2 regions of the Gibbsiella quercinecans genome follow, and region 2 is predicted to be linked to the other one. Evidence: predicted binding sites of a transcription regulator. Region 2 holds the regulator's gene; the other holds the start of a gene.
What was found. The regulator Fur, encoded in region 2, represses iron uptake genes when iron is present. The targets are predictions, from matches to a motif close to ATAATAATGAGAACNACTATCAA.
Positions count from the first base shown of each region.

Region 1 (4,648 bases), 2.1 Mb from region 2:
ATGCTCAATATCGGTTGGCCGGCTTTCACCGCTTACCCAATGGGAATTGTCGATCGCAAGAATTATCCTATTGCTATATCGCTGGTTAACAGTGGGGGTAATTTGGGTGGTTTTGTCTCACCGATGGTTGCGGGCTATTTATTGGATATTACCGGGAATTTTGGCGCCGTATTCACCTATTTTGGTGTTTGCGCGGTGATTGGATTGATCATGATCTTTATTATTGATGAGCCGAAATAACGCTCGGTTTATTTAACTCACTATTTGGCAAGCTGATAAACGCTGTAACGGATGTGGAGAGGTTTTTTTCTGATGAAGATAATTATTGCGACTGATTCATTTAAAGAGAGTTTATCAGCTTTAGATGTAGCAATTCATATTCAAAAAGGGTTTATGGAAGTCTTCCCCAACGCATGCTACATCAAATGCCCGGTAGCTGATGGCGGGGAAGGGACCGTAGTGACAATGATCGAGTCTATCCAGGGCAGCATCGTGGAGGCAGAGGTTACCGGGCCCTTGGGGAACAAAGTCTGTGCTTTTCTGGGCCTGTCACGTGATAAAACCTGCGCGTTTATTGAAATGGCCGCGGCCAGTGGGCTGGCGTTGGTGCCGCCAGAAAAACGTAATCCGCTGATCACGACCTCGTTCGGCACGGGGGAATTGATAAAAGCCGCTCTGGATCAGGGCGCGCGTCGTTTTATTATTGGCATCGGCGGTAGCGCGACCAATGACGGCGGGGCGGGGATGATACAGGCGCTGGGGGGGCGTTTGCTTGATAAGCGAGGCAGGCAAATTCCTTTCGGCGGCGGTGGGTTGGCAAAGCTGGATAAAATTGATGTGTCTGGCATGGATAAGCGGCTTTTATCCTGCCAGTTCCACATTGCTTGTGATGTGACGAATCCGCTATTGGGTGAATATGGCGCTTCGGCGATTTTCGGCCCGCAGAAAGGCGCAACGAAGAAAACCATCGTTCAGTTGGATAACAATCTGGCTCATTTTGCCTATGTCATCAAACGTGATTTAAATATTGAGGTAGCGGATGTGCCTGGAGCGGGGGCCGCCGGTGGGATGGGGGCGGCGCTGCTGGCTTTTTTTCGCTCAGAATTAAAGCCTGGGTTCGATATCATCGCCGAATCTCTTAAGTTGAAAGAGATCATTAGGGATGCCGATCTGGTGATTACCGGTGAAGGGCGGATCGATAATCAAAGTATTAATGGGAAAGTGCCCATCGGCGTTGCGCATCTGGCAAAGGCGCATGGCATTCCTGTTATCGTGATTGCCGGCTGCTTTGGCGACGGCGTTGAAGAGGTTTATGCCCACGGGATTGATTCGGCATTCAGTATATTAAACAAAGTAACCACGTTGACCGGTGCGCTGGGAAACGCCTCTGAAAATATCCATGTTTGCGCCAGGAATATAGCCCACACGTTAAAGATCGGGCAGCGGCTAAAAACAGGCCGTTGCGAAAGCCCTTGTTGAGACTGTACAACGAGGAAATGCCAATTGTAACTCTATAAAAGCCGGGGCAGCGCTTTTGGGCCGCCCGGTGAAATCCTTAGAACCTATCCTGGTTTTCTACCGTGTTTCATTATCCCTTCTTCTATTAAGGGGATATTCCCCTGGCGCCGACCACCTCACGGTTTTTTACACTATGTGCAATCCTTTGTGGGAACAGCCATCCCCCCTAACCATCATTTGTAAAGCGCCCGAGCCGCCAAGGGAAAGGGTATGAGATAAAGATTTGTTACCTATTTGCGGGGGCTTTAACGCCTTATTAAGCCATTTCCAGAAGAATATAGTTATAAAACTGAATTATTTATTAACGAAATAAGTTAATTATTCACTTAATTACACCAAATGGAACATTGTGAGGAAAATATGGAGATTTATTTACATTGTTTACAATAATAATAGTTATCATTATCATGCGCATTTACTTGCATATCTACACACAATATGGAGATTTGGTCTGTGAATGTAAAAATAGATTACAAAAAAACACCGCTTGCGTTGCTGCTAGCCGGGTTGCTCAGCGCCAATGCCTATGCTGCTGATGAAGATCAAACTGACTCGGCTGATACTCTGGTTGTTCATGCCACCGCAGAACAAGAACTCAAACAGCAGCCGGGTGTCTCGATCATTACCGCTGAAGACATCAAAAAAGATCCTCCAGTAAACGATCTCTCCGATATTATCCGTAAAATGCCAGGCGTGAACCTGACCGGGAACAGCGCCAGCGGCGACCGTGGCAACAACCGCCAAATCGACATCCGCGGTATGGGCCCGGAAAACACGCTGATCCTGATCGATGGCAAACCGGTGATGTCACGCAACTCTGTGCGCTACAGTTGGCGCGGCGAGCGTGATACGCGCGGCGACACCAACTGGGTGCCGGCGGAAATGGTTGAGCGTATTGAAGTGCTGCGCGGGCCGGCTGCCGCACGCTATGGCTCCGGCGCGGCGGGCGGGGTGGTCAATATTATCACCAAGCGCCCAACCAAAGACTGGCATGGCTCGCTTTCCCTGTATACCAACCAGCCTGAAAACGATAAAGAAGGGGCGACCAAAAGGGCCAACGTGAGCCTGAGCGGTTCGTTGATTGAAGATGTGCTGACCATGCGCATGTACGGCAACATCAACAAAACCGACGCCGATGCCTATGACATCAACACCCAGCAAAACGGTTCTTACGCGGCCGGGCGCGAAGGGGTACGCAACAAGGACATCAACACGCTGCTGTCATGGAAAATCAATCCACAGCAGATCGTGGACTTCGAATACGCCTACAGCCGCCAGGGCAATATCTACGCCGGCGATACCCAGTACAGTAACGGTAACCTTAGTTCACTGGTGCCGTCGCTGTATGGCGCGGAAACCAACCGCATGTATCGCCAGTCCTATGGTGTCACCCACAACGGTATCTGGGATTGGGGCCAGTCGCGTCTGGGCTTCTACTATGAAAAAACCAACAACACCCGTCTGAAGGAAGGTTCGACCGGGCGTGTTGAAGGGATGATCAACAGTGACGAATACTCCACCAGCCGTCTGGAGAACTACAAAGCCAACGGTGAAGTGAACATTCCGCTCAATCTGCTGGTTGAGCAAACGGTGACGCTGGGCGCCGAATGGAACCGTGAGCAGCTAAACGATCCGGCCTCAATGCAAGCGACCTCTGCAAGTGGGGTGACCATTGACGACATATCGGGCGATGCGTCTGCGCGTAGTACTAAAAACAGCGCGGAGCTAAGTGCGATTTATTTTGAAGACAATATTGAAGCCGTACCGGGCACCATTATCATTCCCGGGCTGCGTTTCGACTATCACAGCAAATTTGGCAGCAACTGGAGCCCAAGCCTGAACGCATCGCAGGAGCTGGGTGAATACTTCAAGCTGAAGGCCGGTATCGCCCGCGTGTTCAAAGCGCCTAACCTGTATCAGTCTAGTGAAGGTTATTTATTAAGCACCAGCGGTAATGGGTGCCCGGTAACGATACCCACGGATAACGGTTGCTATCTGCTGGGGAACGGTAATCTGAAGCCGGAAATTAGTATCAACAAAGAAATTGGCCTGGAGTTCACCCATAACGGCTACGATGCGGGTATCACTTATTTCCGTAATGATTACCAGAATAAGATTGTCTCCGGTACCGACGTCTTAGGCCAGGCGTCCGACAATAAGTACATTCTGCGTTGGGAAAACGGCGGTAAGGCGCTAGTGGAAGGGCTGGAAGCTAACCTGGTGGTGCCGGTTATCCGCGATACGCTTAACTGGCGCACCAATGCTACCTACATGATCACGTCCAAGAATAAAGAGACGGGTAACCCGCTGTCTGTTATTCCGAAATATACCATCAACACCATGCTGGATTGGCAGGTTACCGACAAGCTGTCCACCAATGCCACCTGGACTATGTACGGCCGTCAAAAACCGCGTCAATATGCCGACAAACGTACAGAGTTAAACTCGATGGCTACCGATGAACTTGGTGCTTACTCCATCGTTGGCGTAGGGGTGAACTACGACGTGATGAAGAACCTGCGGGTGAATACGGGTATCAGCAACCTCTTCGATAAAAAAATCTATCGTGAAAACAACGGGGCTATCACCTATAACCAACCGGGTCGTGCTTACTACGCCGGGCTGACTATGTCATTCTAATCGGCATCGCCCTGGCCGGTTACCGTTGATAGCGCGGGATCCGGCCAGGGCAATATGCTAAAGAAATATTGCTGATTTAGGGCAGAATGGGGCGCCTCTCATTCTGCTCTTTTTTCATGATCCACATTTGTGGAATAACGATTTGCCACGCAGTTTTTTCTCTTCATCGCCAATAGGTTTTTCCTGCGGCCGGCACCGGCGATTTCCCGTTATTGCCAGACCGCGAGCGAAGAATGGCATGCCCGCATTGCGGAAAAGAATAACGTTTTCTTATCAGAAACCTGACGGATGATTGGTTTATATTAGGCTTCTCTCTCACTTTGTCGGCACGGCGCTGGGCGCTGAGTTATGCGAACGCCGTGGTCATCAACAACAAGAAATGAGGTTTCATTCATGCTTACACCCAAAGTTCGTTCAGGCGGATCTGGATCATCATGGCTGGCATGCCTGGCTGCCGCGCTGTTGCCGTGGAGCGCCTTATCGACGGCTA
Region 1 is NZ_CP014136.1:4,649,159-4,653,806, forward strand. It holds gene ACN28Q_RS21190 (MFS transporter) at 1-240, shown strand, start outside; gene ACN28Q_RS21195 (glycerate kinase) at 313-1,479, shown strand; gene ACN28Q_RS21200 (TonB-dependent siderophore receptor) at 1,972-4,158, shown strand; gene ACN28Q_RS21205 (tannase/feruloyl esterase family alpha/beta hydrolase) at 4,552-4,648, shown strand, end outside.
Region 1: the regulator Fur is predicted to act here: its motif matches at 1,905-1,927, upstream of ACN28Q_RS21200 (TonB-dependent siderophore receptor).

Region 2 (4,648 bases):
CATTGATGAAGCGGGCGTATTTTATGGTTTGCAGTCTGTTCTTTCACTGCTGCCTGCCGATGGCGACAAAAAAATCGCCGTGCTGACGGCCCGCGATGCGCCGCGTTTTCAATACCGTGGCGTGTTCCTGGACGTGGGGCGCAATTTCCACACCAAAGACGCGGTTCTGCGCTTATTGGACCAGATGGCGGCCTATAAGCTGAATAAATTCCACTTTCACCTGAGCGACGACGAAGGCTGGCGCATTGAAATTCCCGGCCTGCCGGAGTTAACCGAGGTGGGTGGCAAGCGCTGCCACGATCTGACAGAAACAACGTGCCTGTTGCCCCAGTTGGGCTCCGGGCCGGACAGCGATAATAACGGTTCCGGTTTTTTCACCCGCAGCGACTATATCGACATCGTAAAATACGCCCAGGCACGCCAGATTGAAGTGATCCCGGAAATTGACATGCCGGCGCACGCCCGTGCGGCGGTGGTTGCGATGGAAGCCCGCTACCAAAAGCTGCACGCCGAAGGCAAGGAACAGGCCGCTGGTGAATACCGCGTGCTGGATCCCACCGATGACTCCAATACCACGTCGGTGCAGTTTTACGATCGCCACAGCTACCTGAACCCTTGCCTGCCGTCGTCCACGCGCTTTGCCGATAAGGTGATTGGCGAGATTGCCCTGATGCATAAAGAGGCGGGCCAACCGCTGACCACCTGGCATTTTGGCGGTGATGAAGCAAAAAATATCCGCCTGGGCACCGGCTATACCGATATCCGCCATCCGGAGCCGGGCAAAGGCATGGTCGATCTCAGCAAAGAGGACAAACCCTGGGCGAAATCGCAGGTTTGCCAGGCGATGATCGCCCAAGGCAAAGTACAGGATATGGCGCACCTGCCGAGCTATTTCGCTATTGAGGTGAGTAAACGGGTTAACGCGCACGGCATCGAAAAAATGCAGGCCTGGCAGGATGGCCTGAAAGACGCGGAAAACGCCAAGGCGTTCGCCACCAAGCGCGTTGGCGTTAATTTCTGGGATACCCTGTACTGGGGCGGCTTCGACACCGCTAACGACTGGGCGAACAAGGGCTACGAGGTGACGATCTCCAACCCGGATTATGTCTACATGGATTTCCCGTACGAAGTTAACCCCAACGAACGCGGTTACTATTGGGCGGCACGCTTTAACGATGAACAGAAAATGTTCAGCTTTGCGCCGGACAACCTGCCGCAGAATGCGGAAACCTCGCGCGATCGCGACGGTGATGCCTTCAGCGCCAAGAGCGATAAGCCATGGCCAGGCGCCTATGGGCTGTCGGCGCAGTCCTGGAGCGAAACCGTGCGTACCGACGAGCAGATGGAATATATGATTTTCCCGCGCGTCATTTCGGTGGCGGAGCGTGCGTGGCACCGTGCGGGCTGGGAACTGGATTATCAGGCCGGGCGCGAATATAAAGGTGACGAAACGCAGTTTGTCGATCGCGCGGCGTTGGATAAAGACTGGCTGCGCTTTGCCAATCTGTTAGGGCAGCGTGAACTGGCCAAGTTGGATAAGGGGGGTATCCACTACCGCTTGCCGGTGCCTGGCGCGCGCATCGTTGATGGCAAACTGGAGGCCAATATCTCACTGCCGGGCCTGGGGATTGAATATTCCACCGACGGCGGCAAACAGTGGCGGCGCTATGACGGCAGCGCCAGGCCGAACGTTTCCGCTGGGGTGCAAATCCGTGCCGTCAGCCCAGATGGCAAGCGCTTTAGCCGCAGCGAAGCGGTGCAAGGGTAATTATGCCAGCTCGCGCGCCGCGCGGGCTGCATACGCAGCCCATAAAAAAACAGCCGTATATACGGCTGTTTTTTTACGCTAGGGGCAAGCACCTGTTACTTTGCGTTGTGTATCGAGTCATCTTCACGGCAATCACCGGTTTCACAGTGCCCATACAGATACAGGCTGTGGTTGGTGAGTTTGATACCGTGCCTTTTGGCAATATCACGCTGGCGCGCTTCGATAAATTCGTCGCGGAATTCGATCACTTTGCCGCAGTCCAGGCAAATCAGGTGATCGTGGTGGTGTTGCTGAGTCAATTCAAATACGGATTTGCCGCCTTCAAAATTGTGGCGGGTGACGATGCCGGCGTCGTCAAACTGGTTAAGCACGCGGTACACCGTGGCCAGGCCAATTTCTTCGCCCATATCAATCAATTTCTTATACAAATCTTCCGCACTGACGTGGTGGCATTCCGGATCCTGCAGCACTTCCAGGATTTTGAGTCGCGGAAGCGTGACTTTTAAGCCGGCCTTCTTCAATGCGGTGTTGTTGTCAGTCATGCGGATTCAGTCCTGTTACTATGCTAATCAAGTTGAGGCGTTCTCGCCTATGGCATCGGTCGGCACAAAGATATAATTGCGTCACATTATAGAACCGGTTGCGCTAAATGAAAACCGCCGGTTGTTAACAACGCTATATTTGCACTATTGCATTTTACATATGCAACGTCTTGATGAATGGGATAAACCGATGCCGCAGTTTACCGTGACGATGTGAGAAGTTACAAAATCGTAGCTTCTATTGCTTCAATTCATAATATCAATAATGACCCTGTTGACATTGCTACTATGCACGTTACAAGGCCATTATTCAACCGCCACCCACAAGGTTTAGTTGGCCAGTTCAGCCAGATTCAATTCTTCGCTGATCTGTTTGACCCAGGCGTCGACACGCTCGTTGGTCAACTCCGGCTGGCGGTCTTCATCAATGGCCAGGCCAATAAAATGATCGTCATCCGCCAAACCCTTTGAGGCTTCGAAATGGTAGCCCTGGGTTGGCCAGTGGCCGACGATGGTGGCGCCGCGTGGTTCGATGATATCGCGGATGGTGCCCATCGCATCGCAGAAGTATTCTGCGTAGTCTTCCTGATCGCCGCAGCCGAACAGCGCGACCAGCTTACCGTTGAAGTCGATCTCTTCGAGCGTAGGGAAGAAGTCATCCCAATCGCACTGCGCTTCACCGTAGTACCAGGTTGGAATACCCAGCAGCAGGATGTCGAAGGCTTCCAGATCTTCCTTGCTGCTTTTGGCAATGTCGTGAACTTCAGCCACTTCTTTGCCCAATTGTTTTTGGATCATCTTGGCAATGTTTTCGGTATTACCAGTGTCGCTGCCAAAGAAAATGCCTACAGTTGCCATATAGCGTATAACCCTTTCAATTCAATAAAGTTGTGTCGCGATAAGACGCCGATGGCGATGCAGCGCTGGGCATCCCGTGCGCCATTTTCACGCTGTTTCTTACCGGTAAACGCCTATCATGCCAGAAATTTACCCGCAGGATTTATCGCATTTATGCGATGCCTATGGGGAAGAAAGCGGGAGCGATCCGGCGTTGTCCTTAACGCCTGCGCCGCGCGCCAGGGCGGCAAGATCAGTGTTCTGGCTGTTCTTCCGCCAGTTTAGCCAACAGCATTTGCTCAATGAGTTCGCTGCGGCTGATGTTGCGCTGGTCCGCCAGTTTGTTCAGAGCGTCTACCGCGTCCGCATTGATTTTCAGCTCCACACGCCGCAAGCCACGAACCTTATCGCGCCGTAACTGATTGCGCTTGTTGATCCTAAGCTGTTCATTGCGGGAAAGCGGGTTAGTTTTCGGGCGCCCCGGACGGCGTTCATCTGCGAACAGATCCAGCGTTGTGCGATCCGTTTGTTCTTTAGCCATTGTTGCGGTAACTGCAAGGGAGTTTGTATCAAAAAGCGCTTATGCGCCTTTGGACGGTTCGGTTTACATTTTGTCGGGCCAATCAACCCTAACCCAAAATTCGCCCCCAGCCTGGCGCCGGTTAAAACGCGGAGCTTAGGCGGCAAAATTACAGCGCGCCATATTACCCCAGCAGGTAGAGCAACGACAATGCTTAACTGCGGCGCAAACGCGCTAAGCGCTTATCTTTAGCGCTTTTTTTCGCCAATTGGCTCAGGCCGGGCCGATAAATCGATGAATTGCTCTTAATACCGCCTGTGGTTTTTCGGCGTGAACCCAGTGGCCGCTGCCGGCGACGACATAGGCACGGGCCTGCGGAAACTGGCGGGTGATTTCATCACGGTAGCTGTCTTGTATATAGGGTGATAGTCCACCGCGGATAAACAGCACCGGGTGTGGCCAGGCGGGCACATCTTGCCAACCGAGAATTGCCTCATATTGTTGAATCAGTACCGGCAGGTTAAAACGCCAGGCACCGTTGTGAAACGATTTCAGCAGGAACTGAATGACGCCTTCTTCATCAATATAGTCGCGCATCAGCAAGGCGGCCTCACGCCGCTGGGCCACGTTGGCGTTGGCCACCGCCTGCAGCGCGGCGAAAATTTTGTCATGGCGGCGGGTATCGTAGGCCACCGGGGCGATGTCGATGACCACCAGTTTTTCAATCCGTTCCGGCGCTATCGCCGTTAACGCCATCGCCGCCTTGCCGCCCATTGAATGACCGATGACGATGGCCTTTGCTACCGACAGTTCGTCCATCAGGGCCAGCAGATCCTGCGCCATGGCTGGATAAGACATCTCCTCTGCGTGGGGGGAAAGCCCATGATTACGCAGATCGACTTTTATCACCGTGTGCTGTTGGCACAAATCGCGCGCCAGCACGCCCAGATTGTCGAGATCGCCAAACAGGCCGTGGATCAA
Region 2 is NZ_CP014136.1:1,226,063-1,230,710, reverse strand. It holds gene ACN28Q_RS05665 (beta-N-acetylhexosaminidase) at 1-1,768, shown strand, start outside; gene fur (ferric iron uptake transcriptional regulator) at 1,864-2,310, opposite strand; gene fldA (flavodoxin FldA) at 2,641-3,168, opposite strand; gene ybfE (LexA regulated protein) at 3,401-3,688, opposite strand; gene ybfF (esterase) at 3,941-4,648, opposite strand, start outside.